Regions from separate parts of the Paenibacillus sp. FSL R7-0026 genome, predicted to be linked through region 2. Evidence: predicted binding sites of a transcription regulator. Region 2 holds the regulator's gene; the other holds the start of a gene.
The links. The regulator LexA, encoded in region 2, represses DNA repair genes until DNA is damaged. The targets are predictions, from matches to a motif close to CGAACATATGTTCG.
Positions count from the first base shown of each region.

Region 1 (3,519 bases), 410 kb from region 2:
TACAGTTACGGAAACGTTTCGTCTCAAACACCGCTTCCTTCCGTGAATGGTAGTCCATATCTTTCCTCTCCTCCACAAAATCCTCCCTTAGCTCAACTGTAAGTCATAAAGTGTGTTGAGGCAAAAAATACCGACCTTTCAACATCAAAGGTCGGTTTACCCAATAGGGAGAAGAAAACAATGGTTATAACTGTATTATATCCACCCTATGCCGTTATATACCTTATTCCGCTCTAACTATATGTTTATCTTGTCATATCAGTAATATCAACACTCATATGTTCAGTAAGCATTAAGGTTACATCCACTTTCACTTTGCTCCACAATAGTGTCATTTTATGAAGGTAACCTCTTACCGAATAATCTACCGTTAAACTCAGCTCAGACCTCTTTTCATCTATGATTTTTATATGATGTTCCTTTAAAATTTGTTTCGATTTGTACATCTCTAAAGCAATTTTCTTTTGGGTGCCGTCCAGGTAGTCAACATATACAGATTTCATCTTAAAGTTTGAAGCGTATATTTTTTGCTTATCTACCTCGAGCGCACCTAAAAGATAAGGGAGTTCTACCAGCCTCTTCACGAGTGAAAGTTCCTCAGAAGTCTGTCGCACCTTACACGCCTCCTTCTTCAAGTTTTACAGCGACCAATTGATCAAAATCGACCCATTCAAATCCATTCTCCATTTCAATTTTTATTTTCTTTCCAAAGGAACTGACTGAAGTGACGATTCCGTGTATATACCGATTGCCTGACTCATTAAATACTTCAAAGGCGGCTTGCAATGTATAATTGAGAGACATATCTATATTCTGAGTAATAATCTCCCACTCATCTTGATGAATCAGTGGTTTCGTTTGATAATGAATTTGAGTACGATGCTGTATAATTCGTTCTTTATGTTGTGGAAGCATCATGCGGCTCGATTCCCATAATCCATTGGCCTCCAGTTTTTTGCTCATTTGTAATGCCCCCCAATTTTAGATGCTCGATCGATCGCTTGGCCAGCAGCCGTAATGGAGCTCGCTCGTAGAATGGCAATGTCGCCAAATCGATCCTTAATGTCGTCCATCACCTGATCAATGGCTCGTTTCTGCTCCTGATCATCAAAAAAAGATAGTTGATATGTATCCGCGTTGGATAATTGAGACAGGGATACGCCAACACGGCGCACAGGTTGCCCATCCCAATGTTGATGAAATATGCGTTTGGCTAGTTTGCACACATCAACGGTTATGTTTGTTGGATCAGACAGTTTAACTTGCCTGTGAAAACCCGTTGGTTGGTCGAAGTCGGCTCCAGATACACTCACGGAAACGACACTACCCATCAGTCCCTTTTTACGGGCTCTTCTGCACACTTCTGTACAGATATCGAGGATAACTACTTCAATCTCCCAAGCCTCTATGAAATCTCTTGGCAGGGTCATTCCGTTTCCGATATCCTTTTGTGTACTGTGTGTGTTGACGGTTACCGGTGAATTGTCGAGTCCATTTGCCACTCGCCAGATGACTTCTCCATTAACACCCCACTTACTTCTTAATTTGGAAAGAGACGTATTCGCCAGGTCTCTAATGGTTCGGATGCCCATCTTCCACAGATGTTTTTCCATTCTTGAGCCAATCCCCCACATATCGCGGATGGGCTTATCTCCAATGTGGAGGTGTAATTCCTCTTTCTTTAAGTGGAAAATGCCACCCTCAGCTTTTTTAGCAATCATATCGCAGCACAATTTACTGATAATTTTGTTTTCACCAATGCCAGCTCTCGCGTAAACGCCTGTTTCATTATAGATTTTGTCTTGAATTTGCTTGGCCAAATCAATTGGATCATTACCGAATAGATGCATAGACCCTGTAAAATCAGCGAATAATTCGTCTATACTGTACGGTTCGACCAGATCGGTGAACTCCTCAATAATGGACATGATTTGGGTGGATACTTCAATGTATTCTTGCATGTGTGGTTTCACAATGATCAGTTCAGGACACTTCTGAAGAGACTGCCAGAGTGGTTCCGCGGTAGATACACCTTTAGCTTTGGCCAACGGACAAGCGGCAAGGATAATTCCAGAACGTCTTGCTGGATCGCCAGCGACGGCGAGTGGTCTATTTTTGTATTGAGGCATTTTCGCCTTCTCGACTGAAGCATAAAAGCTCTGCATATCAATGAGCATAATGGTTCGCTGCTTAGCCAACACTGAAATCACCCCTGTACTTTTAAGAACGTATGTTTGTATATATTATAAACCGAACACACGTTCTTTATGCAAGAGGTAAATATTTATATTAGTCGGACTATATTTTTGCCCATTTCGGCAATCGGTATAAGTTCGTGCTGTTGACTCAGGAAACGAACTTATACCGGAAAAAGAAAAAAGCCGCTAAACATAGCGGCTTTAATAAGAGCAGTTTTTGGTATTCAACTGTAATAACTCTAATATCAACTTACCCCATTATCCATTCATATTTCTGTACCAAATACGCTCTCTTTCACCTCTGCAATTGGCATATCTTCTCCTGTGAATAGTTTGTAAGCAAGTGCGCCTTGCCATAACACCATACCGAGACCGTTAATCGCTTTGGCACCAGCAGCTTCGGCCTGTTTTAACAGTTTTGTTTTGCGAGGATTGTATACAACATCGGTTACTACCAAATCTTTGCGTAACACATCTTCTACATCGTCAACAATACTCAATTCATCTAATGGTTTCATGCCCAAGCTTGTAGCGTTCGCTAAGATAGCACTATCTGCGATTTCTTTACGAAATGCTTCTTTATCTTCCAAAGGGAAAACGTTAGCCTTCACGCCGAAGTGTTTCATCTCATTGTTAATATATGCTGCATTTTCTTCTGCCTTGGAGAAGAATTTGTCATTTCTGGCGAAGATACTAATCTCTTTAATGCCTGATTGAACCAACTGAATAGCGATCGGTGTTGCAGCACCTCCAGAACCGACTAAAGTTACTTTTTTCCCGTTTAGCTCGACTCCATGTTCTTCAAGATTTTTTACGTAACCTAATCCGTCCGTATTATATCCGACCAACTTGCCATTTTTATTTACGACGGTATTACTGGCTCTTGAGAATTTAGCGGTATCATCCAGCTCGTCCAAATACTGAATAACATCGATTTTGTTTGGCATGGACACATTGAATCCTGCAACGCCCATTGCTTTCATACCTTCAACTGTTTCTTTCAACTTCTCTGGCCCAACCTCAAAAGCCAAATATGCATAGTTCAACCCACTGATCGTATAACCGACATTGTGCATTTGTGGGGAAACGCTATGTCCGATTGGTGTTGCAAGTAATCCAACTAAAGTTGTTTTTGCGTCAATTTTGGCAAGATTTTTATCGTTATTCATTTGAAAAGACTCCTTATGAGTTGAATTTTTATTGAAACACTTTTTTTCCTCGGATAAGTACAAAAACTGCAAGCAATACACTCAAACAAGCAATGACCATATCAAAAACAAGTGTCATGGAAATACCGATCTGTCCCACCAAGAAGCTCGAT
Region 1 covers NZ_JBBORG010000001.1:3,312,222-3,315,740, reverse strand. The annotation lists gene MKY44_RS14805 (RCC1 domain-containing protein) at 1-58, opposite strand, end outside; gene MKY44_RS14800 (hypothetical protein) at 246-614, opposite strand; gene MKY44_RS14795 (YolD-like family protein) at 616-963, opposite strand; gene MKY44_RS14790 (DNA polymerase IV) at 960-2,177, opposite strand; gene aroE (shikimate dehydrogenase) at 2,465-3,367, opposite strand; gene MKY44_RS14780 (MFS transporter) at 3,396-3,519, opposite strand, start outside.
Region 1: MKY44_RS14790 (DNA polymerase IV) is a predicted target of LexA. The motif match lies at 2,224-2,237, and genes of this name have one in related genera.

Region 2 (3,519 bases):
GAGCCAATTCGTTAATGCGTGCTACCAGACTATCTATATCCAAGCTTGTCCCCTCCAAAAATACAAAGTCATATTAACTTTGCCATGATAAAGGCAGCTTGTCAAGCTGACACGCGCTAACACTCATTGATCTGCATTTTATTCTGCAAATTGCGGTAGAGCTAGTACTTGACCCACTTGGATGGAAGTTGTATGAAGTTGATTCACTTTCTTAATTGCTTCTATATAAATACGTGTATCCATATTCGTCGGTTTATGTTCCAAAGAAATACTCCATAATGTTTCCCCTTGTGAAACAGCTATCTTTCCTCCAGGCTGAACATCATTCTCATTGCCGGCAAATACAGTTAAAACGGTGCTGCATCCAATAAATATAATCATAGAGGTAATGGCTACCTTTAACATCCATGAAGAAATCTTGAAACGCGCTAAAACCTTCATGTAGTTCCCTATGTTAGACTTCACCAGTTCCGAATTCATCGGTTCATAAATGCTTTGATAAGTAGAATATCTCATTAAATACCCGCCTCCAAACGTTTGTTCCTATCTGTTGAAATCAATATAACACGAACACTTGTTTTGTTCAATAGATTTTTAGAACAATTGTTCGCTTCTTTTTTGAAGGAGAAATATCTTCATTGAAGTTCTTTTGCAAAGTATTTGCAGTATTATGCTCTGCCTTTTGGACAATTACTGTTCTATAAGTTAAAAAACACTGATTTAATGCTATTTTATTTAGAACTTATGTTTGTACGAACGGAGGTTCTATGTTATAATTTTCCCAAACGTTACTAAAATGGGGTTGATACGGTATGTCGAAGATATCCAGCAGGCAGCAGGCTATTCTGGAGTTTATACGAAATGAAGTCCGGTTGAAGGGGTATCCTCCTTCCGTACGGGAAATTGGTGAAGCTGTTGGACTGGCTTCCAGCTCAACAGTACATGGACATTTGGATCGTTTGGAGAAAAAAGGTTTGATCCGACGCGACCCTACCAAGCCAAGAGCCATTGAGCTTTTGAGCCAGGAAGAGTCTGAGCATTCTCATCAATTTGCTCATAGCGTTGCACGTATTCCTGTTGTTGGTAAGGTTACAGCCGGGGTTCCAATCACTGCAACCGAGAACATTGAAGACTACTTCCCTCTTCCTACACATTATGTAGGCGAACAGAAAGTGTTTATGCTTTCGGTAGTGGGAGATAGTATGGTGGAAGCTGGAATCGTTAACGGAGATTACGTTATTGTCCGTCAACAGCAAACTGCTGATAACGGTGATATCGTCGTTGCAATGACTGAAGACGATGAAGCTACAGTGAAAACGTTCTATAAAGAGAAAGATCATATTCGCCTTCAACCGGAGAATGCGACCTTCGAACCTTTACGTTTGAAACATGTTAGTATTCTGGGTAAAGTCATAGGCCTTTTCAGAGATATTCATTAATATTTAACTAAAGTAACAAAACTAGATGTAATGAAATACGAAAGAGGTTGCCCTGATGAACAGGACAACCTCTTTTTTTCATGTTTATGTTATTTTAGCGGCTAATTATTCACTGCGTTTCAGAACACTTTTGTGATGCGAGAACACATCAAAGCTCTGTTGTCCGTGATATGAGCCCATCCCACTCTCTCCTACACCACCAAACGGGAGATAGTGTGAAGTCATATGAGAAAGTGTGTCATTAATACATCCCCCACCGAAGGATACTTGATTCAGAACCTGATCCTGCAGCTGCTCATCCTGTGTGAAGAGATATAGTGCCAATGGTTTTGGCCGGCGAACGATCTCATCCAGCATCGGGTTCAGGTTACTGTAGGTAAATACAGGAAGAATCGGACCGAAGATTTCTTCTTGCATAACAGGTGATTCCCAGTTCACATCTCCAAGTACAGTCGGCTCAATAAGCAACTGCTCAAATACAGAACGCCCACCAATTAGCGTTTTGCCATCTGTGAGGAATTTCGACAACCGATCAAAGTTACGCGCGTTAACAATATGCGGGAAATCAGCGTTCTGTAACACATCATCCCCAAATTTATCTTTGATCTCTGCGCCAATCATATCGATCAGTTCATCATGAACTTGTTCATGCACAAGCAAATAATCCGGAGCAACGCATGTTTGCCCTGCATTCAGAAATTTACCGCGAACAATACGTTGGGCCACCAGCTTCAGATCTGCATCACTATGGACAATAGCAGGGCTCTTGCCGCCCAACTCAAGAGTTACAGGAGTCAAGTGCTCCGCAGCTGCCTTCATAACAATGCGACCAACACCCGTGCTACCTGTGAAAAAAATATAATCAAACTTCTCTTTTAACAATGCCGTGCTAGCTTCGACTTCTCCTTCCATGACCGCAATATACTCCTGAGGGAAGATCTCCTGAATCAGATCATACGTCAGACGAGATACGGCTGGTGTTAATTCAGAAGGCTTAATAACTGCACAGTTACCAGCTGCAATTGCTCCAATCAGTGGACCAAAGGCCAGTTGGAAAGGATAGTTCCAAGGTGCAATAATAAGAGCCACTCCGTATGGTTCAGGGTAAATGGTACTGACCCCATCCGGCATAACCGAATTGGTTGGGACTTGTTTAGGTGCAGCCCATTCCTGCAGATGTTCTAATGCAAAATCCAGTTCACCCAGAACAATGCGAATCTCGGAACCGTAAGCTTCCGCCTCAGATTTGTTCAAATCTGCCCGAAGTGCATCTTGAATCCGTTGCTGATACTTTTCAATTCCTTTTCTAAGCTGTTGAAGCGCATTAATTCGATACTCGATCTTTTTAGTTTGTCCTGTATAAAAAAATGTACGTTGTTCTGTCACTAGTTGTTTTGCCTGATCCATAATAACATCTCCAATTAATTATTTAAAATTAAATCGCTCAAAATTTAATTAAAGTATACCTCTTCTATATGAAACTTTCAACATACAGTTGAAACATCCATTTGTATGTATTTGGACGATGTTTGCAATTTTAAATGTGTGAATGCTAGTATTCCTTTCTATCTCGTGGCAATCAGAATTTCTAAGGAAGTTTGATTTAAATCTTTTGCTTCAGACAGTTTAACATTAATGAAAAGTGAGTTTTGCGATCATCTAAATCGACGAACGAATGTGTTTGTTATAAAGGTAAGCCTTGGTTACAGATAAACACAAAAATGTTACGTGGGGCAAATGAAGAAGAATCAGGGGACATGTTTTGACAATTTGCTTTCAGAGAGCAGATTTTAATCCAACAACTACTCCTGAGAGCGGTCTTAGAAGAAAGGGTGAAATAATATCAAATCAACTTGTACTACTTCTATATAAAAGAGTCATCTAGTATTTCACTGATCCGCTGCATTTCATGATCGTCCAAATCTGTTTAGAGTGGATATATTCTTATTTAGTACCCTTGGGGTGGAACTCTCGGAGTAATCCATTCCCATTTTCATTGGATCCGCGTTGCCAGGAGGAGTACGGATCAGCAAAATAAACGTCTAGGCCATGAGTAGTTTCCACACTGGCATAGTAAGCA
Region 2 covers NZ_JBBORG010000001.1:3,726,062-3,729,580, forward strand. The annotation lists gene MKY44_RS16410 (DUF896 domain-containing protein) at 1-43, opposite strand, end outside; gene MKY44_RS16415 (LysM peptidoglycan-binding domain-containing protein) at 139-516, opposite strand; gene lexA (transcriptional repressor LexA) at 813-1,439, shown strand; gene MKY44_RS16425 (aldehyde dehydrogenase) at 1,545-2,846, opposite strand; partial or broken gene MKY44_RS16435 (IS30 family transposase) at 3,390-3,519, opposite strand, start outside.